Regions from separate parts of the Rhizobium sp. Pop5 genome, predicted to be linked through region 2. Evidence: riboswitches for the same ligand, from Rfam matches in the RefSeq annotation. Region 2 holds a riboswitch; each other region holds the start of a gene.
The links. A riboswitch is a leader RNA that binds a small molecule or an ion and turns the genes downstream of it on or off. The one in region 2 is predicted to bind thiamine pyrophosphate.
Positions count from the first base shown of each region.

Region 1 (10,459 bases), on a different replicon from region 2:
GGCCTGCCGGGCGATGCCGATGGCCGCCGTCATCGCCGCGATCGCATGCGGATATTCCGAACGTGTATAGACGAAGCCCTTGGTCGCTCCGGTCGCGAGCCCGGCGATCGCCATGCCCTCGATCAGCACGAAGGGATCGCCTTCCATGATCATTCTGTCGGCAAAGGTGCCGCTGTCGCCCTCATCGGCATTGCAGACGATATATTTGCGGTCCCCGGCGGCATCGAGAACGGTTTTCCACTTGATGCCCGTCGGGAAGCCCGCGCCGCCGCGTCCGCGAAGGCCCGAATCGGTGACTTCCTTGACGACTTCGGCTGGCGTCATCGAAACGGCGCGGCGAAGGCCGGCAAGGCCGCCATGCGCTTCATAGTCCACGAGCGAAAGCGGATCGGTGATGCCGCAGCGGGCGAAGGTCAGGCGGGTCTGTTCCTTCAGGAACGGGAGGTCTTCAACCTCCCCGAGACAGAGTGAATGGCCGCCGCCGCTCATCATCCCGGCGTCGAACAAGGCGGGCACGTCTTTCGCCTTCACCGGGCCGTAGCCGATGCGCTTGCCGGCAACCTCGACTTCAACAAGCGGTTCCAGCCAGAACATTCCGCGCGAGCCGTTGCGCACGATCTCGGCATCGAAGCCGCGGGCGGCGATCTCCTGGGCAATCGCCTTTGCCACCTTTTCGGCTCCGAGCGCCAGCGCAGCGGCGTCGCGCGGAACATAAATCTTGATTGTCATCGGCGAACCTCCGCGACGAGTTCTGCCGCAACCTGATCGTCCACCCGGCCGTAAACCTCGCCGTCCAGCATCGCCGACGGGGCGCAGGCGCAAAGCCCGAGACAATAGACCGGTTCCAGCGTGACGCTGCCGTCGAGCGTCGTCTGATGAAAATCGATACCGAGCAGCGTCTTGACGCGCTCGGCAACCGCATCACCGCCCATCGACTGACAGGCTTCGGCGCGACAGAGCTTCAGCACATGCCGCCCGGCGGGATGATCGCGATAATCGTGATAGAAGGTCATCACGCCATGGACCTCGGCGCGAGAGAGGTTCAGCTCCTCTGCAATCACAGGCAAGGCTTCCTGCGGCACATAGCCGAATTCTTCTTGAACTCCGTGCAGAATCGGAAGCAGCGGCCCTTCGAGGTAGCGCAAATCGGCCACGATGGCACGAGTGCGCGTTGCAATATCGCCTTCGGCGATATGAATGGTCATAAGGCAGCCCTCCCGACGGCTTGCTCGTTGCGGAATGGCGGACCTCCCCAGCCGAGTGCATTCCTCGGCGAAGCATGGCAAGGAAGCCGCTGACGATCAATAAAGCTGTTCTGTTGGTCGATAGTTTTTTTCTATCAAAGTTCCTCGTCCTGTACGAGCACCCTCGCTTCGTGCAGCAGCGCCGACACAAGCGGCGTGAAAGGTTCGCGATAGGAGGCGACAAGACCAACCAGATGATGCGCCTCCGGTTCGACGATCGGGATCATGCGGATTTCCACCGGAAATCCAAAGGACTTGGCGACGTTGCGCGGCATAATACTCGCCCAGCGCCCCGTCCTGACATGCGAGAACAGCACGATCATCGAATTGGATTCCAGCGTCGGATGCACAGCGGCGCCGGCCTCCGTCAGGTGGCGGTTGATGATGCGGCGATTCTGCATGTCGGCCGTCAATAGACAAAGCCGAAGATCGCCAACCTCCTTCCAGGTCACATTGTCGCGATCGGAGAGCGGGCTGCCCGCGGCCGTAATCAGATGGTAGCGCTCCGCATAGAGGGGAACGGTCGTGACGCGGCCGAGCGGCTCGTTTTCGAGATAGGTGATGCCGGCATCGATTTCGAGATTCTCGAGCATGCTCAGCACCTGCAGCGAATTTCGCGACACGATCGAGAAGGTGACACCGGGATGGCGTTCCTGGAAGGGCGTGGTGATGCGCGACAGCATGGCGAGCGCCGTTGGAATTGCGGCGAGGCGGATGTGGCCGGAAAGGCCTCGGCGCGCCGCGCGCATCTCCTCGCGCATGGTGCGGGCGTCGCCGACGATGCGCCGGGCCCATTCGAGCACCCGCTGCCCCTCCGGTGTCAGCCCCTGGAACCTCGAACCACGCTGCACCAGCATGACGCCCAGCTGATCTTCGAGTTGCCGGATGGCGGCCGAAAGCGTCGGCTGCGAGATCCCGCACTCCTCCGCGGCGCGGCCGAAATGCTTTTCATTGGCAAGGGCGATAAAGAATTCCAGCTTGTCGATCATTCGGGCTCCCGCGACATTTCGCGTCAGAGCTTATCTTCGACATAGCGGCCGCGCTCCGCAAGGGCGGGTGCTAACTGTTTTCCGCAGCCGGAAAAAGATCGAACAGCGATTCGAGAAAAGCAAGGACGCTGACGTTGCCGATGCTGTAATAGATCAGCCTGCCGTCGCGGCGCGTATTGACCAGCCCTTCCAGCCTGAGACGCGCAAGCTGCTGCGAGACCATCGCCTGCTGTATGCCCAGAATATTCTCGATTTCGCTTACCGTCCGCTCCTCACTCGCCAAGATGCAGAGGATCAGAAGTCTGGTCTGATGCGCCAGCGCTTTCAGAAGATGACTCGCTTCGTGGGCTTTTTCAGCGAGCTTATGCAAGTCCTGGCCGGTCATCCCCGGCTCCGGTTTAGGCAACGGCATACGAAATCTCGGAAGGGAGGCGATGAGGTAGATCAGCACAGTAGCATATTCGCAGAAGCGAATTGGCCAAAAGTGATGAAATGCCAAAAAAAGTCCAAACAAATCAGCAGATAAGCTGACCGCCATTGATCTCGATCACCTGGCCAGTGATGTATCCCGAAAGCGAAGGAGCGGCCAGGAACAGATAAGCCGGCGCACAATCTTCCGCCGTGCCGAGCCGCTGCAGCGGGATCGATTTTCTGGTCTGCTCCAGCTTCTCACGGGAAGAATAACGCTCATGGAAGTCGGTCTCGATCGTTCCCGGCGAAACGCAGTTGACGCGGATCGCGTCCGGCGCAAGCTCGCGGGCAAGTGCCTTGGAATAGGTCGCGACGAAAGCTTTCGAGGCCGAATAGATCGAAGAACCCGGGCTGCCGCCGGTCAGCGCCGAAATCGAAACCGTATTGACGATGGCAGCCCCTTGAGCCGCCTTCAATGCCGGCAGCAATGCCCGCGTCAGCGCCACCACCGACGTCTGATTGAGCCGCACGACCGCCTCGTAATCCGCATCGGTCAGCACGTCGGCAGGAAAACGGCCTAGCATGGTGCCGGCATTGTTGACGAGCACATGCAGCTCGTCGAAGAAAGCCAGAGCATCCTCCGCAAATCCGGCCGCCCCGCCCGGAGCGGAAAAATCGGCATGCAGCAGCAGTGCCCGTCTTTCCGATTCCGCCGTCAGCAGGAAATCCGGCAGGTCGCGACCGGGCTTCCGCCCAGTATGAACGATCACCTTCGCGCCGCAGTCCAGAAATTGCCGGGCCACTTCGAGGCCGATGCCGCGGCCGGCGCCGGTCACGACGACATTGCGATTTTCAAACAGTCTGGGGTGGAACACGAAGCCGTCCTCCTCGCGGACCAGGCCGCCGGTTGCGTCATGTGCCCTAACATATGAGCACGCCCACCGAAAGGAAGGCGCGCATCGATCTTTCCCGAGAGATTTGGTCTTTCCGGAGAGAAGTTGCGTCCCGGGCGGACTAGCTTTCGGCCTGGAGGAGCCGCGCCCCCGGCCCTTCCTTGCCGAGCCGGTCGCCGGGATTGCGCAGCGGACAGCTCTCGACCGACAGGCAGCCACAGCCGATGCAGCCGGTCAGGCGGTCGCGCAACAGGCTAAGCTGCCTGATTCGCTCATCGAGATCGTCCTTCCAAAGGCCCGACAGGATCTGCCAGTCGATAGCCGTCGGCGTGCGTCCCTGCGGCAGGGATTCGAACGCCGCCTGGATCTCCGAAAGCGGAATGCCGACCCGCTGCGCCACCTTGATGATGCCAAGCCGGCGAAGCACGTCACGCCCGTAACGACGCTGGTTGCCGCGGCTGCGAATGCTGGAGATCAGCCCCTTGGTTTCGTAAAAATGCAGCGCCGAAACGGCAAGGCCGCTACGCTCCGCCACTTCGCCGACCGTCAGGAGCTTGCCAAGCGCGGTTGTCGGAATCCTATCCATTGCCCCTTGACCTCAATATTAGTTGAGGTTTTATAAGCCTTGCTCCATCAGTCGTAAAGCCCAATCGCGCGAAGGAGCGACGCATGAAAACACGTCTGGATGACGGCGAGGCCGGACGGCCTGCGCTCGTCATTGCTCGCGTCAATCGTCTCGATGCTGAGATGGCCGCCTGAGGCGGAAGGCTCCGGTTCCGTTCCCGGCAGGTACGGAACCCTGGGAGCACCCGGGCAGGCCGTCCGCCCGGGTGTTTTCCCATCTCTCAGCACATCCCACCATGCGGACATGTCCGCAATTTTGCGGTTGCAGGACGAAAACCCCGGTGATAATTTCCGGGCCGATTAACAGGGGAGCTCCGTGTCGCCGGGGCTGAGATGCGAGGCACGAGCTTCCGGACCCTTCAAAGCTGATCTGGGTAATGCCAGCGGAGCGAGGTCCACATGTTTTCAGGCGCACAAGTGTCACTCTATCCGATGTCCGGCAATTTCGTCGGCTTCGTCCTCGATGCCGTAAAGGCGCTCGATCCCTTCTTTGCCGCTATACGTACCGGCACCTCTGACCGCTCCAGGAATTTCTGCACCACGCTGGGTGGCGACGCCGGCGCCGTCTTCGCCAACGGCCCGACGAAAGCCTGAAACCGAACGCTGATGAGATCGTCGCACCCATCGGATTCGCGCCTTTCCGCTCTCGGCAACGCCCTGCACCGGGGAATGCCCGCATTGCTGGCCGGTTGCGCCTTTCTGGCGGCATGGGAGCTTTATGTCGCTCTTTCCGGCATCAAGCCTGCCATCCTGCCGGCACCTTCCCGCATCCTTCTCCAGGGTTGGCTCAATCGCGACACGCTGATCGCCAACACCTGGCCGACGCTCGGCGCCACGCTCGGCGGCTTCGCCCTGTCGCTTGCCTTCGCTTTCGTCTCGTCGATCCTCATGGATTTCGTGCCCTTCATGCGCCGGGCATTGCTGCCGATCTTCATCGCCAGCCAGACCTTGCCGCTGGTGGCGATCGCCCCGCTCGTCGTCCTCTGGTTCGGTTTCGGCCTGTTGCCGAAGGTCCTGCTCGTGGCGCTCGTCACCTTCTTCCCGCTGCTCGTCGCCCTTCTGCAGGGCTATGAATCAACCGACCGCGACATTGCCGAACTGCTGAATTCGATGAAGGCGAGCCGCTGGCGGATCTTCTGCCTGGCCCGGCTCCCCTCCTCGCTACCCTATTTTTTTGCTGGCCTCAGGATTTCGATCACCTATGCCGTCGTCGGCGCGATCTTTGCCGAATATGCCGGAGCGGCAAGCGGCCTCGGCATCTATATTCTCAACGCGAAGAACAATTTCCGTCCCGATCTCGTGCTCGCAGCCGTCGTCGTCAGCGCCCTGTTGACACTCTGCCTTTTCGGCTTGACGCTCATCGTCCAGCGCCTCGTCATGCCTTGGCAGTCATCCAAGGAGGGCCGCCGATGACCGACGGAATGGTGGAACTGCGCAACATCTCGAAATCCTTCGACGGCATGAAGGTTCTCGGCGATATTTCGCTCGGTGTTACAAGCGGCGAGTTCGTTTCGATCGTCGGCCCGTCCGGCTCGGGAAAATCGACGGTGCTGCGATTGCTGACACAGGCGCTTCGGCCCGATTCCGGCACGATGCTTTTCAACGGTACGCCACTGGAACAGACGCCGCATTCCTTCGCCTTCATGCCGCAGCGCGATGCGCTGATGCCCTGGCGGCGTATCATCGACAATGCAGCGCTCGGCCTGGAGGTAAAGGGCATAAGCCGGCGGGTGGCCCGCGCCACCGTCGCGCCCCTGTTCGAACGTTTCGGCCTTGCTGGCTTCGAACGCCACTACCCTTCCGAACTGTCAGGCGGCATGCGCCAGCGCGCGGCACTCCTGCGCACCGTCATTCAGAGCCAGGACATGCTGCTGCTCGACGAGCCTTTCGGCGCGCTCGATGCGCTGACGCGGACGCAGATCCAGGAGTGGCTGCAGGGCATGTGGACCGAACACCGCTGGACGGCGCTGCTGATCACCCACGATGTGCGCGAGGCCGTGTTTCTTTCCGACCGGATCTATGTGCTCTCCGCCCGTCCGGCGCGCATCATCCGCGAATTCCGCGTTCCCCTGCCCCGTCCGAGAACCATTGCCGATCTCGGCTCGCCGGCGGCTCAGGCGATCGAGACTGAAATCCTGCAAACCCTGCTTCACCCTCACGAGACCTGAGGAGGTCACCATGCTGCTTCTTACCCGCCGTCAGACGATCTTCGCCGCCATCGCGGCAAGCCTTGCCGGCCGCCCCGCCTTCGCCCAATCGGCACCCGCGAAGGTTCGCATCGCGCTCGACTGGACACCCAACACCAATCACATCGGCATCTATGTGGCCCAAGCGAAGGGCTTCTATGCCGCCGCCGGCCTTGATGTCCAGATTCTGCCCTTTGCCGATACCAGCGCCGGAACGCTGGTATCCAACAGCGTCGCCGACTTCGGCATCTCCAGCGAAATTGAGGCTCTCATGCAGCGCGCCGCCGGCGGCGACGTGAAAATGGTCTACGGTATCGTCCAGACCGAAACCGCACGGCTAATCTTTAAGGGCGGGCGCGATGACATCAAGAGCGCTAAGGATCTCGACGGCAAGACCTATGGCGGCTTTGGCGGGACCTGGGAAAGCGCACTGATCTCCTCGATGATCCGCAACGACGGCGGCAAGGGCGAGTTTAAGACGGTGACGCTCGGCACTTCCGCTTACGAGGCGCTGGACAATGGCTCGATCGATTTCACGCTGGAGATCTATACTTGGGAAGGCGTCGCCGCCGAACTGGAAAATCGAAAGATTGCCCGCTTCCACTATGCCGACTACGGCGTTCCCGACGAGCAGACGACCGTCATCGTCTCCAGCGACGCCTATCTCTCCGCAAATCGGGAGAACGCCCGCGCCTTCATCCAGGCGACGCGCCAGGGCTATGCCTACTCCGTAGACCACCCTGAGGAAGCCTGCGACCTGCTGATATCAGGAAGCAACGGCGCATTGATGAACACGGCACTGGTGAAGGCCTCGCAGAAAGCACTGATCGACGGTCACTATCTCAAATCGGAAACCGGTGTGATCGGCACGCTTGATCCGGCAAAGGCCGCCGCCCTCGGCAGTTTCATGGTCGAGAACGGCATCCTGGCCGATGCCAATGGCGCCACGCTCAAGGAGAAGCCGGACTTTTCCACCTACTACACCAACGAACTCCTCGGCTGAGTTCGCCCTGACGCATGTCACTCAAGACCGTGCAGCAGTTTGCGGTCACGGCATGCGGAATGCAAAGACCGAAAGCGCGCAAGCGAATCTGAAAGATCGTGACGCGCTTTAGCCTTGCCCGCTGCGGTTTTACGCGGCAAAATCGCGCGGGCAAGGGGAGGCAAGATGCAACAAGACAAGAGACTGGCCGGAGCGGACTTCCTACGCGCGACCGCCTGTCTTCTGGTGCTTGCCCACCATCTCGTGCTCCGGTTGGATATGCGCAGGATCCCGGACGAGCTGGCGCCAACCGCGCACATTGTCCGCTTCGGCAATTTCGGCGTCGCCATCTTCTTCGTGTTGAGCGGTTTCCTTCTCGCCCATCCCTTCTGGCGAGCGCTCGACGGCGGCGAAGAGATGCCGAGCCTCCGGCATTATACGATCCGCCGGGCGGCGCGCATCGCTCCGGGTTTCTGGTTCGCCGCCACCGTCGGCTTCATCCTCAGCCTGACGCTGCTCGGCTTGCCGCTGACGCCCGAGCTTATGCTCCGCTACCTCTCCGGACTGCTGTTCATGAGCCAGTGGCATTGGCGCACGCTTTTTCCCGTTGAAGTCGGCGGGCCGCTCTGGTCCATTCCTTTCGAAGTCACCTGCTATGTGCTGCTGCCGGTCTGCTTTCTTCTGCTGTTTCGTCTGCCGGCGCTCAGGCGGCATCCGTTGCTTGCCCGCTTCGCCTGGCTTTGTGTCATCGGCAGCATACTCTTCGCCCATGTGTTGATCGTGTCCTTCTTTGCGCTCGACGACATCGGGCGCGGCTGGGAATACGGCCTGCAGGGCGGAGCAAAGGAATGGATGCCGCGATTCAATCCGGTCGGCTTCTTCGCTGTCTTCGCGATCGGCGCGCTTGCCGCCGGCATCGAGATCATGCTGCGCCCAAGGCGATCCGCCTGGTTCGATGCCGCAGCAGTTCTAGCCCTCGCCGCCGGCGCCTATCGCCTCGTCATATCGCCCGGCGGCACCCCCGAAGCTTTCGGCTGGCTCGATATCCCCTATGGCTTTCCAGCCTTTCCGCTGGCAGTGGCAACAGCGCTCGTTTCGCTCAGCCATTCCAGGCACCTGGGCCGGCTACTGGACAATCCTCCGGTCCGCTACATCGCAAAGATCTCCTTCGGGATCTATATCTGGCAGGAGATCATCCTGATATCGATCCAGAGACTTGACCCAGGCTCGTTCGGCGTCTCCTCGGAAAATGTCATCACCGGCTGGCTCCAGTCTTGCGGACTTGCGGTCGCACTCACCCTCCTCGTCGCAAGCCTCAGCTACTACCTGCTGGAAAAGCCGGCGATCGGTTTTGGCAACCAACTGACGCGGCGCTCACCCGATCGGGCTACTCCTTTCAAAGTATAAATTCCCCGACGCCTCAACTAGAGGCATTAAGGTTAACGGGAAATACTCCCAATTTTGGCGTCTTCATAGTTACTGATTTATTATGTATACCGATGACAAATCGTGTTCGAGCATGTATTTGTCCCGATACGATTCAGAGTCATGCATAAACTTGTGGGCCTCGCGTAATGAATGCTTTTACTTCGAAGAGGAATTCGCGCTTCGATGTCTCTCAACGTCAGAACAAAAACAAGGCACTCGTTGTAGCGAACTCCAACATTCGCCAGCCGGAAAGTTTTTCCGGTGAGGAAAGAAAGATGGCCCTGCGGTTAGTCGTCAAGCGGCTGATCGACATTATCGGTTCGGCCAGCGCTCTCATCGTGCTGGCGCCGCTCTTTCTGGCAATCGCCCTTTTCATCAAACTGGACGATGGCGGCCCGGTGTTCTTCCGCCAGATCCGCTGGGGGCTGAACGGCCGGAAGATTACGGTCTTCAAGTTCCGCTCGATGCGCGCGGAAGCCTGCGATCCGTCGGGCATTCAACAGACAATCAAGGGCGACAGCCGGGTGACGGGCATCGGCGCCGTGCTCCGCAAGACCAATGTCGACGAATTGCCGCAGCTTCTGAACGTTCTTAAGGGTGACATGTCGCTGGTCGGTCCGCGCTGCCACGCCATCAACATGCAGGCAGCCGGCCGGCTCTACGAGGAGCTCGTTCCGGACTACCATCGCCGTCACATCATGCGCCCCGGCATTACCGGTCTTGCCCAGACGCGCGGCTGGCGCGGCCCGACGGCGCGGCCATTGCAGGCCCGCGCCCGCATTGCCAGCGATATCTATTACGTCAGAAATTTCAGCCTGCTGCTCGACATGAAGATTCTGCTCAATACACTGGTCATCGAGCTGCGCGGCGGCACCGGCTTCTGAGGCGCTCCGCAATCGCGGCGCACCAAACAGCCATGACGGGCCGTTTTTTCATTTCAAGCCATATATAATATGCCGGGATCATTTCCCGAATGCATGCAGTGCAGCTAGAAACAAAAAAAGCGGCCGTTCAGGCCGCTTTTTATTGAGGCTGTCGCCGCAATCAGTCCTGACCGACCATGCCCTGCAGATGGGTCATCTCCATGATGAAGTGCTCAAGCTTGGACTTGTGCTCGTGATGCACGACATCCTCAAGTTCCCTCTTCGCAGCTTCGATGCGGCGAGTGAGTTCGTCCTTGTTGAGCTCTTCGACTGGCACGGCGGATTCGGCAAGCAGCGTGCAGCCGGTCGGCAGGATATCGGCAAAGCCGCCGAACACGACGTAGTCCTGCTTCGAGCCGGAAGAGGAGCGAACGCTGACGAGGCCCGGCTTGATGGTCGTCATCGTCGGGGCATGGTGCGCCATAACGGTCATCTCGCCTTCGGTGGCGGGAATGACGACCTCGGTCACCATTTCCGACAGCAGCAGGCGCTCCGGCGAAACGAGCTCAAAGTTGAAATTGTCAGCCATCAGTGACTTACCTTCTCGGCTAAGGCTTTTGCATCTTGCAATTTGGTCCCGCAGAACGGGCAGTGCATTACCGCCTGGTCGAGATAACCGAGACCTTCCTCGGTCTGAACCAGCCCGACGACCATCATCAGCACGCCGTTATCGGCCCGGTAGATGGTCGGCGCCGCCGGTTCAGGAAGCTCTGCCACGGCTCCCTTGAGGGAGTCGCAGCAGAATCTCTCGTCCTGAGCGTCGCTCATCAAGCAGCAGC
Region 1 covers NZ_CP099399.1:3,695,217-3,705,675, forward strand. The annotation lists gene NE852_RS20325 (NADH-quinone oxidoreductase subunit NuoF) at 1-729, opposite strand, end outside; gene NE852_RS20330 (formate dehydrogenase subunit gamma) at 726-1,205, opposite strand; gene NE852_RS20335 (LysR family transcriptional regulator) at 1,340-2,233, opposite strand; gene NE852_RS20340 (helix-turn-helix transcriptional regulator) at 2,304-2,645, opposite strand; gene NE852_RS20345 (SDR family NAD(P)-dependent oxidoreductase) at 2,749-3,519, opposite strand; gene soxR (redox-sensitive transcriptional activator SoxR) at 3,659-4,123, opposite strand; TPP riboswitch at 4,457-4,570, shown strand; gene NE852_RS32770 (YkoF family thiamine/hydroxymethylpyrimidine-binding protein) at 4,561-4,755, shown strand; gene NE852_RS20360 (ABC transporter permease) at 4,768-5,574, shown strand; gene NE852_RS20365 (ABC transporter ATP-binding protein) at 5,571-6,329, shown strand; gene NE852_RS20370 (ABC transporter substrate-binding protein) at 6,340-7,350, shown strand; gene NE852_RS20375 (acyltransferase) at 7,516-8,736, shown strand; gene NE852_RS20380 (sugar transferase) at 8,904-9,641, shown strand; gene NE852_RS20385 (F0F1 ATP synthase subunit epsilon) at 9,802-10,209, opposite strand; gene NE852_RS20390 (hypothetical protein) at 10,209-10,448, opposite strand; gene atpD (F0F1 ATP synthase subunit beta) at 10,448-10,459, opposite strand, start outside.
Region 1: linked by a shared signal. The riboswitch ahead of NE852_RS32770 (YkoF family thiamine/hydroxymethylpyrimidine-binding protein) and the one ahead of thiC (phosphomethylpyrimidine synthase ThiC) in region 2 are both predicted to bind thiamine pyrophosphate.

Region 2 (10,459 bases):
CATCGCGCGGGCTGCGCGAGACTACGGCGTCACGTCGGTCGGGATCTATTCGGCGGCAGATGCCAACGCGCTTCACGCGGAACTGGTCGACGAAGCCTATACACTCGGCGCGGGCCGGCCCGCCGACACCTACCTCAACATCGAAAAGATCCTTGATATTGCCCGCCGTGCCGGAGCCGACGCCGTGCATCCCGGCTACGGTTTCCTGTCGGAGCGTGCGGAATTTGCTCAAGCCGTCATCGATGCGGGAATGACATGGGTTGGTCCCTCTCCCGCCGTGATTACGGCGCTCGGCGACAAGGTGGAAGCCCGACGGATCGCAGCGAAGGTGGGAGCGCCTCTCGTCAGGGGTTCCGATGGCCCGTTGCAGACAGCTGCCGATGCCATGGCATTCGCCAAGGAGGCGGGGCTTCCGCTTGCCATCAAGGCCGCTTTCGGCGGCGGCGGACGCGGCATGAAGGTTGCGCGGCGGCTGGAAGAGGTCGGCGAGCTTTTTGAATCGGCGGTGCGCGAGGCGACGGAAGCCTTTGGTCGCGGCGAGTGTTATGCCGAACAGTTTCTTGATCGGCCCCGCCATGTCGAAGCGCAGATCATTGCCGACAGCCACGGAAACACCGTTGTGCTCGGCACGCGCGATTGCTCCCTGCAAAGACGAAATCAGAAACTGGTCGAAGAGGCCCCCGCTCCGTTCATCAGCGACGAGCAGCGGAGCCGCATTCATGACGCTGCCCGCGCGATCTGCGCCGCGGCAGGCTATACCGGGGCCGGGACGGTGGAATTCCTTCTGTCGCAGACCGGCGTCATATCCTTCCTCGAAGTCAATACGCGGCTTCAGGTGGAGCATCCCGTCACCGAGGAGACAACCGGCATCGATATCGTTGTCGAGCAGTTGCGTATTGCCGATGGATTGCCGCTTTCCCTCACCGACACACCGCAACCGCGCGGCCACTCGTTCGAATTTCGTATCAACGCAGAGGATCCGGGCCGGGGATTTCTGCCGACCCCAGGCCTGATCACCCGCTTTCGCGCGCCGGCAGGGCCTGGTGTGCGCCTCGACACGGGCGTCGAAACCGGCTCGGAAATTCCCGGGCTGTACGATTCGATGATGGCAAAGCTCGTCGTCACCGCGCCGACCAGAGAGGAAGCGCTCGTGCGGGCTCGCCGGGCCCTCGCTGAGTTTCAGATCGAAGGGGTCGCTTCCGTGCTGCCCTTTCATCGCGCCGTGGTGAACGAGCGCGACTTTACCGGCGAAGATGGTTTCCGTGTCTTCACCAATTGGATCGAGACCGAATTTCGCGGTGTGGAGCCCTCCGCTCGCGTTGATCCGGTCGAAGGCGGGCTTCTGCACAGCTTCATCGAGATTGACGGCAAGCGCCATCTGCTGGGGCTTCCGGCCGCACTCTTTTCAGGCGCCGTCACCTCTTCCGTAGCCAAGCCTCCTTCTCAAACGGTGAGCGAAGGAACGATTACCGCGCCCATACCGGGAGCGCTGCAGCAATGGCTGGTGGAAGACGGAGCGCAGGTTGCCGAAGGCGATGTCGTGGCACTGATCGAGGCGATGAAAATGGAAACGCGGGTCGTCGCTCCGAGGTCCGGTCGCATTCGCCTGAAAGCCGAAGCGGGCAGCACCGTCGCACTCGGCATCGAACTCGCAACGATCGAGTAGAGACGACCGCGTCAGGATCGGCCGTTATCCCCGCGTCCGCGCGTTGCCGCAATCCATTCGAGGGTACGTCGCTCGGGATCGGGATTGCGCGTGATGTCGGTCACGACGGCAGCACTGTCGGCGCCGTTTTCAAATACGCCGGCAAGGCGTTCCACGGTCAATCCGCCAATGGCGACAAGCGGCAGCGAACCGATGCGGCTTTTCCAGTCCTGCAGGCGGTCGAGGCCTTGCGGCGCCCAGGGCATGGCTTTGAGGACGGTGGGGTAGATCGGACCGAGCGCGATGTAATCCGGACGCGCCGCAAGCGCGACGCCCAATTCCGCCTCGTCATGGGTGGAAAGCCCTAATTTCAGCCCGGCCTGACGGATGGCGGCAAGATTGGCCGCAGCCAGATCCTCCTGGCCGAGATGGACGAAGTCGCAGCCCTCCTCGATGGCAAGCCGCCAATAGTCATTGACGATCAGCTGGCATCCATGCGCCTCACAGACTGCTTTTGCCCGCTTGATGTCGGCGCGGATGTCAGGCAGCGACCGTTCCTTGACGCGCAATTGCACGAGTTTGACCCCGAGCGGAACCAGCCTTTCGATCCAGGCCGCGTTGTCGACGATGAGATAGAAAGGATCGAGCCTCACGCGAAAACCGCCTTTCCGATCACCGGTGTCGAGGGAACCGCCATGTCGCGCGGTTCCAGCATGCCCGCGCCGAATGCCTGCCTGCCGGCATCGATCGCCTTGGCAAAGGCTTCCGCCATAGCGGCAGGATCGCCCGCGCCGGCAACCGCGGTGTTCAGAAGAACCGCGTCAAAGCCCAACTCCATCACGGTCGTTGCATGCGACGGCCGGCCGATCCCCGCATCGACGATCAGCGGTACATCGGGAAAATGCGCGCGCATGGAGCGCAGGGCGGAAAGGTTGAGCGGCCCGGCCGCCGTTCCGATCGGCGCGCACCAGGGCATCAAGACTTTGCATCCTACCTCCAGCAGGCGCTCGGCCACCACCAGATCGTCGGTCGTATAGGGGAAGACCTCGAACCCTTCGCTGCAGAGAATCCGCGCGGCCTCCACGAGCGCAAAGACGTCAGGCTGCAGCGTATCGTGGTTGCCGATCACTTCGAGCTTGATCCAGTTGGTCTGGAACACCTCGCGCGCCATCTTGGCCGTCAGCACCGCCTCGGAGACGCCGTGGCAGCCGGCCGTGTTCGGAAGCACGCGCACCCCGAGCGCGCGGATCATATCGAAAAATGCGCCACCATTGCGCCCGCCGGCCGTTTCACGCCGCAGCGACACCGTGACGATCTCCGTGCCGGACCGTTTGACGGCATCGGTGAGCACTGCCGGCGAAGGGTAACGCGCGGTGCCGAGAAGAAGTCGCGATCGGATCTGGTCTCCGTAAAGATCAAGCATGTCAGCCTCCCTGCATCGGGGTCAGGATTTCGATCCTGTCATTGTCGTTCAGAGCGTGCCCTTCGCGGTCTTCGCGGTGAACAAGCTCGCCGTTGACGGCAGTCGCCAGCCACTCGCCTTCGTAATCGAGGGCGGCCAACAGCTGCGAAAGGGTGGTCGCGGCGATTGTCTGAGGTTCGCCATTGATGATCAGACGCATTGGGAACTCCTTTGCTTCGTCCGTCCGGAAAAGACGAGATCTGCGGCTTTTGCAGCCATTGCGGGCGCCAGGAGGAAACCATGGCGATAAAGACCGTTGAGGACGACGGCATTGCCTTCCCGTATGACCCGCGGAAGATTGTCGGGAAAGGCCGGGCGAATGCCGGCGCCGGTTTCGACAAGCGCGGCGTCCGCAAAGGCCGGATGCAGCGTGTAAGCCGCGTTCAGCAGTTCCATCAGCGAGCGTGCGGTGATCGGCCCGCTGTAATCGGTCTCGATCATCGTTGCACCGACCATGAAGAGGCCGTCGCCGCGCGGCACGACATAGACCGGGATGCGGGGATGAAGCAGGCGGACAGGCCGTGAAAGCTCTATCTCATCGGTACGCAGATAAAGCATCTCGCCCCGCACGCCGCGCAGATCGTTCACCTGCCCGATGCGGGCAGCGCCCGTGCAATCGACGATATCGGAGAAATCGTCTTCCTCCGCATCGCCGACTGAAAAAACAACGTCCTGCGCCGCCAATTTTTCTTTCAACACGTGCAGCGCCTGCCTGGGATCGAGATGCGCTTCCTCCGGGAAAAACAGCCCTTGCCGGAACCGTCCGGCAAGGGCCGGCTCGAGCGAGGCAACGTCTTCCTCGTCGACCCATCGATAACAGCTCGTCCGGCCGGCAAAGCGTTTCAGCTCCCCGTGGTCGCGCGCCGGGGCGACCACCAGCGTCCCGTTGCGGGTGACGTACCCCGGCAGGATCGCCTCCCAAAGCGCGGCGGCCTGCGCTCCGAGCCGGAGCACGGCCTCGTCGGCGCTTTCCCGCTCGCACCAGGGTGCCAGCATGCCGCCCGCAAGCCAGGACGCGGCGCGATCGAAGTTTGCGTGCGGGTCGACAACTTCTACCTCGGCACCGCGGGTGAGCAGTTCGTGCGCGACGGCAAGGCCGGCGACGCCGGCCCCTTTGACAAGGATGCGCATCTCAAGCATCCGGAGCTTCGGTGGAAGAGACCGCAACATAGAGGTCTCCGCCATCGCGGTAACGGGCGGCCATGGCTTCCAGTCCCTCCTTTTGAGCCTCCGACCGGATATCGTGCGATATGCGCATCGAGCAGAATTTCGGCCCGCACATCGAACAGAAATGGGCGACCTTGTGCGCCTCTTTCGGAAGCGTCTCGTCGTGGAAGGAGCGGGCCGTCTCGGGATCGAGGGAAAGGTTGAACTGATCTTCCCAGCGGAACTCGAAGCGGGCGCGCGACAGCGCATCGTCACGAATGCGCGCGGCAGGATGGCCCTTGGCGAGATCGGCGGCATGGGCGGCGATCTTGTAGGTGATGACGCCGGTCTTGACGTCGTTGCGGTCAGGCAGGCCGAGATGCTCCTTCGGTGTGACGTAGCAGAGCATGGCCGTGCCGAACCAGCCGATCATCGCCGCGCCGATCCCCGAGGTGATGTGATCGTAACCCGGCGCAATGTCGGTCGTCAGCGGCCCCAGCGTGTAGAAGGGCGCCTCGCCGCAGACGGCGAGCTGCTTGTCCATGTTCTCCTTGATCTTGTGCATCGGCACATGGCCAGGCCCTTCGATCATCACCTGGCAATCCTTTGCCCAGGCGATCTTCGTCAACTCGCCGAGCGTTTCGAGTTCGGCAAATTGTGCCGCATCGTTGGCGTCGGCGATCGAGCCGGGGCGCAGGCCGTCACCGAGCGAGAAGGAGACGTCATAGGCGCGGCAGATGTCGCAGATTTCCTCGAAATGCTCGTAGAGGAAGCTCTCGCGATGATGATGCAGGCACCACTTGGCCATGATCGAGCCGCCGCGCGAAACGATGCCGGTGACGCGGTTGACCGTCAGAGGGATGTAATGCAGCCGCACGCCTGCATGGATGGTGAAATAGTCGACGCCCTGTTCGGCCTGTTCGATCAGGGTATCGCGATAGATTTCCCAGCTGAGGTTTTCGGCGATGCCCTCGACCTTTTCCAGCGCCTGGTAAAGCGGCACGGTGCCGATCGGCAGCGGTGAATTACGGATGATCCATTCGCGGATATTGTGAATGTTGCGGCCGGTGGAAAGGTCCATGACGGTGTCGGCGCCCCAGCGGGCGGCCCAGACCATCTTCTCGACCTCCTCCGCCATCGATGAGGTGACCGCCGAGTTGCCGATATTGGCGTTGATCTTTACCAGGAAATTCCGGCCGATGATCATCGGTTCGGCTTCCGGATGATTGATGTTGGCGGGAATGATCGCCCGGCCGGCGGCGACTTCCTGACGGACGAATTCCGGTGTCACATGATCGGGAATGTGGGCGCCGAAGCTCTCGCCGTCGCGAAGCATCGCGCCGGCCTGCGCTTTGCGGCCGAGATTTTCGCGGATGGCGATGAATTCCATCTCCGGCGTGACGATGCCGGCGCGCGCATAGGCCAGTTGCGTGACTGCTTGGCCGTCCTTGGCCCGCAGCGGCTGACGTCTGGCCGGAAACGAGGGCGTCAGCCGGTCGCCGCTGGCAAAGCCATTATCCTCGGGACGGACGTGGCGGCCTTCATAGGGCTCGACGTCGTCGCGGGCGAGCACCCAGTCGCGGCGTAATGCGGCAAGACCCTCTTCGATGCGGATGTCGGCGCCTTCGATCGTATAGGGACCGGAGGAATCATAAACAGTTACCGGCGGTTCGCCCGAGGTCGGATGGAGGCTGATCTGCCGCATCGGCACGCGGATATCGGGGTGCAGTTCTCCTGGAACGAAGATCTTGCGAGATGCCGGCAAGGGGCCGGTAGTGACAGTCGGGTGAAGATTCTTGGCGGCAATTGTCATGGTTGAGGCTCCAAATTGGTTTGGAGACCCAGTCCTCACGCCGGAATGATGGAAAGACGCCGGCCCGGATTCGAAAATCGAATCCAATGCCTTTCGAGCGCTTGCACCGTCCCTACGCCAGTATGAACTGGATCAGGTTCAACGGGTCACTGCGCCCACAATCGGCAAAGCCGTATTGCCTAGCAGTATCTCAGCCCCTTGCCGGGACCCCCCTGGTGAATGCTGCGGAGGCTACGTCCTCGGCCGAGTTCATGTCAACCCTGGAACTGAGGCGTAACGTGATGAAGTCAGGCGCGATCCGGGTGGTCCTACCGCCACTTGCGAGCATCCGCGCTATCCTGACAGCCATATGGCGGCAAGGCGTTAGCGAACGTGGCATGCAGCGTGACGCATCCCCATTCATTGATCGGGCCGGGCATGCGGCTGTTCAACTCGATGCCGACCTCATCATAGGGACTTTCCGCATTGGTGACATAGCGGTACCAGCGGAAGCCAATCACCACGGCCAGGACAATGACGACAGTCAGCAATAATTGAATGGCTCGACGCATATATTCCCCCTTAAAATCAATAGTATCGGGTTTGCCGCCTCTTCGTGGAGACCGGATCTCCTGCCTTCCTAGTGAGTGGCGCTGACGCACACAAGATGACCGTGCGCTCGGCAGCAAGCTTCGATCCGGTTATGCCGCGGAAATCTTCGGCGCGCCGCGGATCGCATCGTGCCGGTGGGTGTGCTCAGCCGACACCGCTCAGAAATTCCTCGGTCTTCATGAGATCGAGCTGCACGGAGAACCGATCGTGGAGAAGTTCCAGCGATGCGTCATAGGTATCGTCGGCGCTGCTGCAGACGGCGTCCTTCAGCACGATGACGCGATAGGCAAGATCGATCGCGCCGAGCGTCGTGGCAAGCACGCAGACATCGGTCTCACCGCCAGTGATGACGAGCGTGTCGACCCGCTCGGACTGAAGGATCGTGTGAAGGCGCCCGTCGACCCAGGGTGAATAAGTGCGTTTGTCGAAATGCCTTGCCGGCGGAACCAGCGGCGCCAGCGGTGAAGCCAGCTCGACGAGGTCGCGCGGCAGATGTTCACCTGTCATCATCCACCATTTCCGGTAATAGTCCCGCCATTTCCCCGGCATGTCGTCCGCATGCTGGGGTGGCATGAAGCGCGTGAAGATCGTCCGGGACGGGTGCCTGCCGGCGAGTTCAGCGATCTGCGGAGAGACCCGCGCCATCCAGGGAACGTGCCAAGGCGTATCTTCGGCGAACATCCGCTGCATGTCGACGCAAAGGTGCCGCCACTCACCGATCTCGCCCATCGCCTCCTCCGCTGACCTCCGGCGCTAACCGTGGCCTGGGACGAAAGTTCCCCACCGGAGGAAGGCAACACCCTCACGCGATAGCTTTTGGAACGATCCTGACTAGCCCGGCCGCGCCCTCGGGCTGCCGGAAACAATGGAGTTCGCAAAGCGGGACGGGCTTCGAAAAGAAATAGCCCTGGAGGTCGGTGCAGCCCAGCGCCGTCAGAAAGTCGCGTTGATATTCTGTCTCGACCCCTTCGGCCGTCGTCGAGATCCCGAGGTTGCGGCTGAGCGCGACCATGGCGCCGATGATGGCTGCCCCATTGGCTTTGGAGCCGAGCAGCGAGACGAAAGATCGATCGATCTTGATCCTGTCGATATCGAAGCGCATCAGGTGGCTGAGGCACGAATAGCCGGTTCCGAAATCGTCGAGCGAAATCTGAACGCCCCGGCTCCTTAGCGACTTCAGCACCGTGTAGACGTCGGAGTTGTCCTCGATCAGCGAGGACTCGGTGAGCTCGAGTTCAAGCCGGGATGGCGCCAACCCGGTCTCCTGAAGCACGGCGAAGACTTCCTCGGCAAAATTTGGTCTCCTCAACTGGGAGGGGGAGACGTTGACGGCGACGAAACCATTCTCAGGCCAATTGCAGGCGGCCTTGCAGGCCTCACGCAGCACCCAGAAACCGAGCGCGTCGATGAGGCCGCCCTCCTCGGCGACAGGGATGAAGCTTGCAGGCGTCAGCAGCCCGCGTTGGCTGTGGCGCCAACGCACGAGCGCCTCGGCACCCGACGCCCGATATCCGTTCTCCGCGCGATGTATCGTCTGATAATGGACTTCCAGCGATCCGAAATCCGGCCTGTTTGCGATCGGATCGGGTTGGGTGCCGTGAGCGGAAGCCACCCCTTTGGCCAGAACTTCCCGCAATTCGTTCTTGAGAATGTCGCGTGCGTTCCTGCCGCCGTCCATGGATGGGGAATAGGCCCGCCATTCGCCTCTTCCGCCAACCTTCGCCTCGTAAAGCGCGACGTCGGCATAGCGCATGATGTCGTCCGCGTTCCGCCCGGAATCCGGCACGACGGTCACGCCTACCGAGCCACCGACCCGCGCGACCGCTTCGCCCTTCAAAAGCGGGAAGGGCTTCGCGAGTTCGGCAACGATCGCCTCGCATATTGCCGGCAGAATTTGATCGTCGTCGATATCCCGGAGAAGCAAGGCAAACTCATCCCCTCCAAGCCGGGCAAGCGTGTCACCGGGACGAAGAAGCGATCGGACCCGCTCGGCCGCCATCCTGATCAGTTCATCGCCGGCGGCATGGCCGAACGTGTCGTTCACAGCCTTGAACCGGTCGAGGTCAAGAAGCGCGACGGCGAAGCGCTCGACCGAATCTTGCGTATCGGCCAGGCATTCGTCGAAGCGCATCGCAAACATTGCGCGATTGGGAAGGCCGGTCAGCACATCGTGCAGGGCAAGCTGCCTGGCATGAAGCTCGCTCTTCTTCAGATCGCCGAGACTGCTGCGCAAGCGCACGAGCAAGACCGAGAACAGGACCGCGATCACCAAGGCGGCAATGGATAACGCCGGCATCAGCCGGCCGATCACCCTCGAGCCCGGAAGGTCGGGCCGCCAGACGATGAAGCCGATCGGTTCGCCGTTTGACGTCGCGTCGATTTGAAACGCAACCTCGTTTTCGTCGGCATCTGCGGTGCGCGCGAAGCGTGCGCCATTGAGGCCCTGCTGCCGGCTCAATTCGTCCAGTGCCGCGCCATCGATAAACCGCACGACGATCAGGAATTGCCGCGTGGGCTGATCTTGTCCCTGCGGAGCTTCGTTGATGGCCACGACTCCGACGATCGTCGGACGACCTTCCAGCCGCATCAGATTGGCCAGGGCACGGTTGGGACGCGCCGCGTTCGCAAGGCGGTTTTCCATTGAGGACGGTGTTCGTTCATTGGAAATCGCGCCTTGGTTAACCGCAAGGCGGGCATCCTGAAGGAGCGGCAAAAGGAGAGGCTTCATCCAGCGATAGCGCTTTTCCGTTTGGGCGTCCGCCATCATCAGCAGGTGAGCCTGCTCATCGACCACAAAAGCCTGATCGTAGCCGAAAGCGGACATTGCGGTCTGGCTGATCGCGCTTCCTGTCGCCGTCGTCAGAACCATATCGAGGCTGGACGAAACTCCGGCCGCCCGGGAGGCCGGATGGACGCGGGCGAGATAGCCGTTGCCGAACTGGCCTATGACATGGGCTACCTGCGTGACCTGCTCTCGCAGGCGCGCATTGACCAGCTGGCGTTGGCGGTCGAGGGCCGCCGCGTCGCTCTCCGTTCCCGCCCACAAAGCCGAGAGCACGACCAGTCCGATTGCGCCGAGCCCGCTGACGGCGATGAGAAAGAGAATTCTGCCCGAAGCTATCCAGGATTGCTGAAACGTATCGGAACTGGGAGGACGAACGATGTGCAAGCGTAGACCCCTGAACACCACGGGAAGCGGGCGCCGTCACCGACAGTAACAAGGAAGCGTTCACGTAGAATTAAAAGCTAAGGCGCACTATTGGCGAGATCGATGACGCACGAAGGAGTTCCCGACGATGCTGCGCATGTCCATTCAATCTATGTTGCGCGGAACGCTGATGGCGGGCGGCGTGGGTATCCTTTTAGCTGCGGTCTTACCGCTCCCGGTGGCCGCGCAGGATCCGACCCCCATGAGAATTGCTGTTGAGGGCGCATTTCCGCCCTTCAACTACCTTGATGCGAACAACAAGCTTCAGGGCTTCGACATCGACGTTGCCAATGCCCTTTGCGAAGTGGGCAAATTCGAGTGCCAGTTCATCATCGAGAAGTGGGACGATATGATCCCGGATCTCATTGCCAGCAAATACGACGCAATCATCTCATCCATGTCGATGAGCCTTGAGCGGCGCCAGAAGGTTGCTTTCACTGAGAAATACTACAACAGTCCGTCAGTATTCATCGCTCGCAAGGATTCGCCGATCAGCGATATCAGCCCTGCCGCCCTGAGTGGAAAAATCCTCGGGGTGACGTCGTCGACGGCGCAGGAATCCTACGCCAAGCATTTTTATCCCGATATGAAGAA
Region 2 covers NZ_CP099401.1:390,163-400,621, forward strand. The annotation lists gene NE852_RS27575 (biotin carboxylase N-terminal domain-containing protein) at 1-1,666, shown strand, start outside; gene NE852_RS27580 (thiamine phosphate synthase) at 1,678-2,298, opposite strand; gene NE852_RS27585 (thiazole synthase) at 2,295-3,068, opposite strand; gene thiS (sulfur carrier protein ThiS) at 3,070-3,267, opposite strand; gene thiO (glycine oxidase ThiO) at 3,258-4,238, opposite strand; gene thiC (phosphomethylpyrimidine synthase ThiC) at 4,240-6,066, opposite strand; TPP riboswitch at 6,158-6,290, opposite strand; gene NE852_RS27605 (hypothetical protein) at 6,375-6,617, opposite strand; gene NE852_RS27610 (cysteine hydrolase family protein) at 6,802-7,386, opposite strand; gene NE852_RS27615 (bifunctional diguanylate cyclase/phosphodiesterase) at 7,460-9,847, opposite strand; gene NE852_RS27620 (transporter substrate-binding domain-containing protein) at 9,954-10,459, shown strand, end outside.

Region 3 (10,459 bases), on a different replicon from region 2:
GCAGCGGCTGCAAGAAGATATTTTTTCATGTTCTATTCCCCTTTTTCTTATGAGTGAGATATGACGGTCAGGCGGTCGACACGCTGGCAAACATGTCTTCGACTTGCCGGTGGGCGGCGCGATAATCGATCTTGAGATTGCCCAGACGGGCCTGGCCGGCGGCGATGCGCTTCAGGGCGGCGTCCGTCAGCGGGCGGGCGGCCTTGGCGGCAGCTTCGCTTTCGGGAATGTCGCCATGGCTGTGGAGCGCGATGTCGAAGCCGGCGTCGAGCACTTGTCTGACGCGTTCCGGCAGGGTGCCCGCGAGCGATTCCATGAAAATGCAGTCGGAGACCAGCACGCCCTCATAGCCCATGTCCTTGCGGATCACGTCGTGCATAACAGGCGAGATCGACGCCGGCAGCTCGGCGTCGTAAGCCGAATAGACGACATGGGCGACCATCGCCCAAGGCGTGTCCTTCAGCGCGACGAAGGGTTTGAAATCGGTGGCGGCGAGCGTCTCGCGGCTGGCGTCGACGACCGGGCGCTCCTTGTGGGAATCAAGCGTCGCGCGGCCATGGCCGGGAATATGCTTCATGACAGGCATGTTGCCGGTCTCGAGCAGGCCGTCGACCACCTCGCGGCCGAGGGCTGCGATGAAGTCGGGATCAGGGCCGAAGGAGCGGGCGCCGATGACCGCGCTCGTCGTCTCGAAAACGAGATCGAGAACCGGCGAGCAGCCGCTGGAAAGGCCGAGTTCCGTCATCATCGCGCCCATGGCCCGGGAGGAAAGGCGCAGCGCTTTTTTGCCGAGATCGAAATCGCGGCGCGCAAGTTCGGCGAATTGGCCGAAGCTGCGGAAGAGCGGCCAGGGGCCAGCATCGAGATGCTGCACACGGCCGCCTTCCTGGTCGGTGAAAACAGGCGCATCATCGCGGCCGACGGCTTCGCGGAATCGTTCGATCAGGCGCTTCGTCTGCTCCGGCTCGCGTTGATTGCGCCGGCCGACGAAGAGGCCGAGCGGATTTGTCTCGCGGAAGAGGGCGAATTCATCATCCGAAATGACGGGGTTCGGAAGGCCGACGAAAAGGGCGAGCGGGGTCGAGGACAATTCTGTAACTCCGGTATCAGATGGTCATTTCGGCGCGCTTCTCAGCATGCCTTCGTAAATGCCCTTGTCGGGGGCGGGGATGACAATTGCGCCTGCCGTTTTGGCGTAGAAATCGACCGGGCCGGCATCGCCGATGAAGGCATAGGCATGACCTGACGTTTTCATGGTCTGAAGGCAGGCGGAAAAGAGGGCGAGCCCGATACCCTTGCCACGCGCCTCCGGGGCGACGCCCGTTGGGCCGAAGAAACCTCGCGCGGTGGTGTCATAACAGGCAAAGCCGAGCAGTTTGCCCGCTTCCACGGCGATCAGGCAGGCAACTGGCTGGCGGGAGAAGGCGACCGAGACTTCACTTGCCCAATTCTCGCTGAACTGTTCGCGAACCCAGTTGACGACGAGATGAAGTTCCGGGGGAAGGGCCGGACGGATGGAGGCAGCGACATCGTCGGCCTTTTGTTTCAGTTCGGCGAGCTTGGTGGAATATAAGCTCACAAGCAGGTCTGGCACCTGTTATTCCTCCCAATATTCCGCTATTACGGAATGTATACCCTTTTAATGTTATAGACTTGGCCATCTGGCCGAGCTTGTCAACAGGGTTTTTCAAATGGGCCGGGTGCGGTCTCCCGCTCCGAAGCCGGCGTTCAACGCAAGGTGGATGACGAACGGAAAACGGCCCGGGGAGGGCCGGGCCGTTTTCTTGTTGCGCTTTTTGACGGGATTACCGGATAGCCGGTTATTCGCCGTGTTTCCAAAGTTCATGAAAATGCTGCACCGGACCATGGCCGGAGCCGACGCTGAGACTTCCGGCAGCTGCGACAGCGCCGGCGAGGTATTCCTTGGCGATGGCGACGGCCCGCTGAACCGGGGCACCCTTGGCAAGTTCGGCCGCCAGCGCGCTGGAGAGCGTGCAGCCGGTGCCGTGCGTGTTCTTGGTCGGCACGCGCGGAGCTTCAAACCAGTGGAGGCCATCGGCCGTGGCCAGCACGTCGGGGCTTTCATCGCTGTCGAGGTGGCCGCCCTTGACCAGTACGGCGGCCGGGCCAAGTGTGCGAAGCCTCTCGGCCTGTTCCGACATTTCCGCTCGGTTGGTCGCGACGGCCTGGTGCAACAGGGCGGCGGCTTCGGGCAGGTTCGGGGTCAGCAGGGTTGCAATCGGCAGCAATCGGCGGGTCAGCACGTCGATCGCCTCAGGCGCGAGCAGGGCCGCGCCCCCTTTGGCGATCATCACGGGATCGATGACAATGGGAATGCCGCGCCGGTCGGAGAGCGCTGCGGCGACGGCTTCGGCGATTCCCGCATTGGCAATCATGCCGATCTTGACGGCGTCGACGCGCACATCGGCAAAGACGGCATTGATCTGATCGGCGACGAATTGCGGTGGGACCAGATGCACGCCGGTGACGCCTTGTGTGTTCTGCGCCGTCAATGCGGTCAGCACCGCCATGCCATAGACGCCGCGGGCGGAAAGAGCCTTGAGATCGGCCTGGATGCCGGCGCCGCCCGAGGGATCGGAGCCGGCGATGGAGAGAACGTTGCGGATCATGGACGGACCTTTCGGATTTCGGCGGCGATGCGGCGCGTGGCTGCCTTAGGGTCCGAAGTGCCGCAGATTGCAGAGACGACAGCAAGCCCCTTGGCGCCGGCTGCGAATACTTCGGCCACATGTTCGGCCTTGAGCCCGCCGATGGCGACAGATGGCACCGGAGAAGCCTTTACCAGTTTCGCAAGGCCGTCAAAACCGATCGGCTGCTTGTGATCGGCCTTGGTCGGCGTCGCAAAGACAGGTCCGACGCCGGTATAATCGAGGAGATCGGGATCGACGGCTGCGGCAAGCAGTTCGGTTTCGACCGAAAGGCCGAGGATCATTTCGGGGCCGATAATCATTCGCGCTTTACGGGCATCCATATCCTCCTGGCCGATATGCAGGCCATCGGCGCCTATGGCAATCGCCGCCTCGACGTCGTCGTTGACGACGAGGAGGGCGCCGGTTCCAGCTAGCGCTTGTTTCAAGGCGCGGCCGGTCTCGATCATCCCGGCGGTGCCGGCATGTTTGTCGCGCAACTGCACCATCGTTGCGCCACCGGCAACGGCAAGACGCGCCGTCTCGACCATGCCGATCCCGGCGCAGAGATCGGGATCGAGCACGAGATAGAGCGAAAGGTCGAAACTTTTCATGCGGGCGATATCCTTGCCCTGGCATCGAGCGTTTCGGCATCGATCGCGGCCAGCGCATCGAGGAAGCGCCAGGAGAAGGAGCCGGGGCCGGCCGCACCGAGTGCCGCATCTTCACCGGCGACAGCGAAGGTTGCGAGGGCTGCGACCGTCGCGCCGAAGATATCTTCGGGCGCGGTCGCGGCGAAGGCGCCGACGAGGCAGGTGAGCGAGCAGCCGAGCGCGGTGACCTGCGGCATCAAGGCCGATCCGCCCGCAATACGCACCGCCTTCTCACCATCGGTCACGAAATCTACCGCGCCGGTGACGGCGACGACCGCCTGCTGCCGCCTCGCGAGCCGTCGGGCCGAATCTTCTGCATGCTCGACGGGATCGCGGCTGTCGACACCCTGGCCACGGCTCTCGCCGCCAGCAAGCGCGATGATTTCGGAAGCATTGCCGCGGATGACGGTGGGGTTGAGCGCCAGGAGATCGGCGACCGCACTGCGGCGGAAGGCCGTGGCGTAGTGGGCGACCGGATCGAGCACCCAGGGTTTCCGAGCCGCGTTCGCAGCCTTGGCCGCAGCCCGCATGCCTTCGATCCATTGCGTCGAGAGCGTGCCGATATTGATGGTCAGTGCGCTCGCGATCCCGGCGAATTCGCCGGCTTCCTCAGCGGCATGCACCATGGCCGGCGAAGCGCCGGCGGCGAGCAGGACGTTCGCGGCGATGTTCATGGCGACGTAATTCGTGATGCACTGAACGAGCGGCGGCTTTTCCCGCATCGTCTTCAGCATCGTACCCGGCGTGGTCTCGGTCTGCATATTGCCCCTTTCAGGCGGGGGCAGGCACGGGGCGGTTCATGCGGGCAAAGCCCAACCCCGAGCGACTCCCTCCGCCGGCATGATCCGGTTCAGGTTCGAAGGGTGCTTCTCAGCCCGTCTTTCGACGGACGCCCCTGTCTCTCATCAGGCTCTATTTTGCAGAGAACGGGGTGCATGTCACCCCGAAAATGACAATTCTGCGAACGCTGCCATGCGGCGAATTATCAAAGGCGATCAGCCGACAATGGTTGCCAGCAGTCGGCCGACCTCCTCGTTCGCGACGTTGTTGTGAGCATCCGAGGTGGCTGTCTTGATGATGTATTTGTCAGCCAGGAAGGTGTTCACCTTGCCTGGCTTCGGCGCGAAGACGGCATCCGTATCGTCTGCGACCGCCTGTCCCGCCTTCAGGTGCTGCGGACCATTCGCCCCCATCGCGCCGAACGCATCATTCGCATCGCCAATACCCTTTGCGATATCGCGCGACAGGCGCGAGGCCAGCGCATAGGCGAGCGTGCAGGCAAGATCGTTGTGGGTGTGGGTGACGCAGATTGGCCCGGTCGGCTTGCCCACGACATCAGGAAAGGCGCCGGCGAGGCCCGGCTTGATCTCTTTGGCAAAGCCATTATGCGAGAAGGCGCCCTGCAGCAAAGTGAGCGAGAAGAATTCCAGCTTGGTCACGGGCGCGAGCTTGTTCGCCGCCGCCGAAACCAGCCGGGCGCCAAAACTGTGGCCGACGAGATGCAGTCGGATCTGCCGCTGCAACACGAGTTTCGACAGCACGCTTTCGGTCAACGCCTCGCCGACGATGCCGGCGCGGTTCTTCATCTCGTAGTAGGTCAACTGGTTCAGGAACCGCGCGACGGCTGCTCTCGGCCCGGAGATCAGGCCCGAGACGACGTCGCCGAGACCCTGCGTCTTGCCGACGGAGCTTTCGATATTGAAGGTCGGCGGCGGGACCAGCCCTTCCATCAGCACCTTGGCGCTGTTGGCATCCTCCGTCGCGAGCGCGATGGGCTCGGCATCGGCCTTGAGTTCCGTATCGGCTCCGGGATAGCCAATCGCTTTGTTGCCTTTCCTGACGAGGAAGAGCGATGCCGTTTCATCGAGGGTCTTGGCCGCGGCGCGCGCTCTTTCGACCGTGGCAGTGCCATCCGAGCCGAAGAGATCCTCGAAATCGGCCAGCACCTCGTCGAAAACCTTGTCATCGATATCCCTGATTTCCGCTACCGTTCCACCGGCTGCCTGGGCGCCGCCGCCTGATGTCACCAGCGTCTGCTCATCGAAATTGGTGCGATAGGCCTTGGCCGGCCAGACGACGCCGGCGACGACAGTGCGGCGCGCCTTGTCCGCAGCAAGCTTCTTGCAGGCATTCGCCCACAGCGTTCCGTAGAGCGTTCGGGCGTCGTCCTTGGTGTTCTTCCAGCCATGTGACATCACCACGAGATCGGTGATATCGGGCTGGTTCAGCAGCGCGGCGAGCTTTCCCGTCAACGTGGGATCGATCGCACCGTCCCTGTCGAATTCGAGCCATAGGAATGGCGAGGGGCCAAGCGTGTCCATGCGTCCTCCTTACACAGCTTGCAGCGTTCGCATCAGATCGAGAAGCCCGGCGCCCTGAAACTCCGGCCGCCGCTTGAGGTCGGTCGCAGCGCCGACGAAGATTTCCTTGACGCGTTCGGGCTGGCCGAGAAATTCGCGCCGGACCGACAGAAAGGCGGCGATCGCACCGGAGACGTGCGGTGCCGCCATGCTCGTGCCGGTATCCTCCCGGAACGGCGCCTCGTCAGGCTTGTCGGCGTCATAGAGCGCGCAGGAAATGATGCGCTCGCCGGGGGCGACGAGATCGGGTTTCATGCGCCCGTCCGCTGTCGGCCCCTTCGAGGAGAAATAGGAGACGCCGTAGGTATGCGGCATGTCGCGATGCGTCGAGCCGACGGTGATGGCGAGCGCGGCATTGCCGGGATCCATGATCGTGCCGCTATGGGCCGCGCGCTCCACCGCGCCGGAAAATTGCGCCACTGTACCATAGCCGGCATTACCGGCCGCAACGACGACGCAGACCCCCGAGCGCACCAGCCTGTTGACTTCGACGCAGAGCGGGCTTTGCCCGGCTGCGAACCAGACCGGATTGAACACATATCCCAGGCTGAGATTGATGCCGTGGATCTTGATGTTGCGCCCATAGTCGTTCGAACGCTGGATGTAGTTGATGGCGGCCAGCAGGTTGCTGAGTTTCCCCTGCTTCTCATTGATGAGCACCTTCAGGCTCATCAGCTTGCAATGCGGCGCCATGCCGGAGATCGCGCCCTGATGCTCATCGGTCACCTCAGACCTGGTATCATCCTCGTTGCGTATTTCCGAGGTAACCGAGATTTTCGTTACTCTCTCCGTCTTCGGGTCTTCCGATATAGACGTGCGGCCCGCAATGATGCCGGCGACATGAGTCCCGTGGCCTGCGGCGTCGGTCAGCGCGGTCGCCGGTGCCGAAGCCGGATCGGGATTATCAGATGTAAAATCCCAGTGGCTGAGGCCATCCGGCAATTCGAGCGTTTTCAGCGTCGAGAAATGCGGATGGTTCTTGTCGATGCCGGTATCGGCCACGGCCCAGACGATGCCCTTTCCGCTGGCAGCGAATGAGGCTTGAGCCGCATCGCACTTGATCGTCCGGACGGATTCATAGACGCAGCGGGAGATCTCGTGATCGTGCCAGATCTTGTAGACGAGCGGAATATCCCTCTGCTTGCCGTCGCTCTTCTCGTCGTCGCCCTTGGCCATCGTCCAGATCGCCAGCCGGCCGATCGCTTCCCGGGTCAGGGTGGCGAAAACATAGCTGTCGGTCCAGAGCGATTTGGCGGCAATCCTGCTGCCGTTCGAAAAGATCTGGGAGAGGTCGAGCTTGCTATCATCGGAGACCGCAGGCATGCCGAGCGGCGCCGACATGCCGAAACGCCGCAGATTGTTGCTTTCATCCGTCGCGCCGATCCTGTCGAGGTGGAGCAGATAGGCCTCGAACAGGAGCTGGCGCGCCGCCGTCGCGCCGCCGGGAAAATCGCGATTGAATTCGATGACGACATCGAAACTCTCAGGGGTCTTGCTGGCCTTCTTCGGACGATCCGGATCGCCCTTCATGAAGGACGAGAGATCGCCCCCGATTCGAGTCTTGACCAGGTTCTCCTGAATGCTGCCCTCGGATTCCGTTCGGGGCTGGGCCGGTCGTTGCCGTTTCGCCATGCGGCTGTCCTCTCCTCTTTCGAAAAGAATAGCAGCAGCAACCGTGGGTGCAATGTATTTCTAAAATACACCTATATATTTAAGCGAAACTCGGCAGTTGCAGACTTGATTAAGTATGCTCGAAACGTGTCTGCTATTCATCTTTTACGTTCAGATGCCAGATGTTTCACGTAAACTATGCGTGTGGCGAAGCCGGGGACTTCTAACTCCAATCATGCAGATCCGTCGTAATCGCCGCCCCAATCGAAAACTCCGAAAACCGCACCCTCAGCCCACTACGCTCCGGCGTACACGCAGCCGGCCCGACCTCATAGCGGTCTGCGGCCGGGAAGGGCGCTAGCCGCAGCAGCGGCCAGAAGCTGCCGTCGCGGGAGGCCTGGATCCGCATCGCTCCGTTCGCGACCGTCACACGGATGCGGAAATCTTCGAGTTCCTTGAAGGGCTGCGACACCGACCAGTCGGATCTGCCGTCAGTAACGACGGTGCTGAGGAAGGCTTCGCCGTCGGTGAATTCCACGCCTGTTTTCACCCAGCGTTTCTCGTCGATGCGCACCATCAGGCCGGCCTGGTCGTAGAGCCTGCGGAATTCGCCCTGGATGCGGATCTGTGCGGTGAAGCTGTCGCCGGTGGGAAAGGCGAGGAAGTGGCCGCTGTCGCGGGTGAAGCCGTAATAGGTTTCGCGCCAGAAATCGGTCTTCTCGCTTGTCGTCATCGTCAGGCCGGTTTCGTCGGCGTGCCAGCTCGCCGGTTCGTTCAGCCATTTTCCGTCGTTGAAATCGATGCTCATCCGCATCTCCCTCCTTTGAAATCTTGCCGCAGGGCGATCGTCTCACCTTGGCATATCACGCAGGCTTCGGGCAGAGGGCAGCGCAGCTGAAAATGGTGCCTTTCCGACAATGGGCCATCCGCGGCTGCATAATCGGCCGCTCATGCTTGACACGTTAGTTCCAGCTTCTATTCTGTTACAAAAAGATGAATTACATAATTATGGAATTAAACCGGGAGCCTCACATGAAAACATTGGTCGCATTCCTGCTCGGCACTGCGCTCGTCGCCCTGCCTTCGACCTTGCTTGCCCAGGAGAAGGGCGGGGTTATCAACGTCGCGACGATCGGCGAGCCGCCGACGCTCGATCCGATGTCGTCGACGGCCGATCTTGTCGGCATCGTCACGCAGCATATTTTCGAAACGCTCTACACCTTCGACAGGAGCTGGAATGTCACGCCGCTGCTGGCCGAAAGCCTGCCCGAGATCAGCGCCGACGGCAAAACCTATACGATCAAGCTCAGGACCGGCATCAAGTTCCACGACAATAGCGATATGACGTCGGACGATGTCGTCGCCTCGCTCACCCGCTGGATGAAGATCGCCTCGCGCGGCAAGCAGGTGGCCGGCTTCATCGACAAGATCGCGGCGACCGATTCCGCGACCGTGACGATCACGCTGAAGCAGCCATACGCACCGCTGACCTCGCTGCTCGCCTTCAACAATTCGGCCGCGATCATCATCCCCTCCGAAAAGCAGGACGAACCGATGAAGGAATTCATCGGGACCGGCCCCTACATGCTGAAGGAGCGCAAGGCCGACCAGTATATCCAGCTCGTCCGTTTCGATGGCTATAAGTCCCGCGAAGGCGACGGCAATGGTTACGGCGGCGCCCGTCATCAATATCTCGACGAGATCCGCTTCGTGCCGGTGCCGGATCCGAACACCCGCGTCGAGGCCGCCGTTTCCGGCCAGTATGATTATGTCGATTCCATACCCGTGGAATCCTACGATAAGCTGAAGGCTTCGACCGCCTCGCAGCCGGTCATGCTGAAGCCCTTCGGTTATCCTGTTTTCGTGTTCAACACGAAGGAAGGCGTTGCCGGGAATGTTGAGGTTCGCAAGGCGATCCGCCAAGCGCTCAACATGGAAGACATGCTGGCCGCAGCCTTCGGCGGCACGGATTTCTATGCGCTCGACGGCTCGATCTATCCGAAGACCTTTGCCTGGTCGACGGATGCCGGTGCCGAGGGCGCCTATAACGTCGCCGATCCGGAAGGGGCGGCAGCCGCCGCCAAAAAAGCCGGTTACAATGGCGAGCCGATCCGTATCCTGACGAGCCGCCAGTATGAATTCCATTACAAGATGGCGCAGGTCGCCGCCGAATATCTGAAGCTCGCCGGCTTCACCGTCGATATGCAGGTGGTGGACTGGGCCACGCTGACGCAGCGTCGCACCGATCCGAAGCTCTGGGATATCTACATCACCCACAGCCCCTTCCTGCCGGAGCCGGCCCTCATCGGTTCGCTCTCGACCAGTTCGCCCGGATGGTGGGATACGCCGGCCCGCAAGGCTGCGGTCGATGCCTTCACTTCGGAAGTCGATCCGAAGAAGCGCGTGGCACTCTGGGCCGATGTCCAGAAGGCGATCTATGCGGATGCGCCCTTCATGAAGATCGGTGATTTCAACGCGGTCTCGGCAAAGTCGGTCAAGCTTGAAGGCGTCGATCCGGCTCCGTGGCCGTATTTCTGGAACGCTTCGATCAAGAAGTAAACACCGCCACCGGCGCCGCTTTTCGTGGTCGGTGCCGGTCTTCTTTTCTGTCGCATCTGCAAGGGCTCAAAAACAGGCCATTCATGATCCGCTACATCCTCCAGCGCCTGTTCGGCATGATCGTCGTGATGTTTCTCGTCGTCACGATCGTCTTTGTCATCGTGCGCGTCACACCGGGAGATCCGGCCGCCGTCATGCTCGGACCGGATGCGACGCCGCAGGATATTGCCGATCTCAGATCCCGGCTTGGCCTCGATCAGTCGCTCGGCCTGCAATATGTCTATTATATCGGCCAGCTGCTGAAGGGCGATCTCGGCCAGTCGATCTTCCTCAACATGCCGGTCACTTCGGCTCTGCTGGACCGCGCCGAGCCGACCTTCTTCCTGACGCTGTTCTCGCTCGCCATCGCCACCGTCATCGCCCTGCCGATCGGCATCTATGCCGCCTATCGCCGTGGCTCCTTCATCGACCAGGCGGCAACGACGCTCGCCATGTTTGCCGCCAGCATTCCAAGCTTCTGGCTCGGCCTCATCCTGATGCAGTTCTTCGCCGTCAGGCTGAATCTCTTCCCAGTCTCGGGCTATGGCGGCCCCGGCTCGACCTTCGCGGACCGCATGTACCATCTGAC
Region 3 covers NZ_CP099400.1:243,429-253,887, forward strand. The annotation lists gene NE852_RS25015 (ABC transporter substrate-binding protein) at 1-29, opposite strand, end outside; gene NE852_RS25020 (glycoside hydrolase family 3 N-terminal domain-containing protein) at 68-1,090, opposite strand; gene NE852_RS25025 (GNAT family N-acetyltransferase) at 1,115-1,594, opposite strand; gene thiD (bifunctional hydroxymethylpyrimidine kinase/phosphomethylpyrimidine kinase) at 1,821-2,630, opposite strand; gene thiE (thiamine phosphate synthase) at 2,627-3,262, opposite strand; gene thiM (hydroxyethylthiazole kinase) at 3,259-4,062, opposite strand; TPP riboswitch at 4,112-4,208, opposite strand; gene NE852_RS25045 (hypothetical protein) at 4,297-5,622, opposite strand; gene NE852_RS25050 (S8 family peptidase) at 5,632-7,293, opposite strand; gene NE852_RS25055 (DUF1349 domain-containing protein) at 7,496-8,080, opposite strand; gene NE852_RS25060 (ABC transporter substrate-binding protein) at 8,305-9,831, shown strand; gene NE852_RS25065 (ABC transporter permease) at 9,915-10,459, shown strand, end outside.
Region 3: linked by a shared signal. The riboswitch ahead of thiM (hydroxyethylthiazole kinase) and the one ahead of thiC (phosphomethylpyrimidine synthase ThiC) in region 2 are both predicted to bind thiamine pyrophosphate.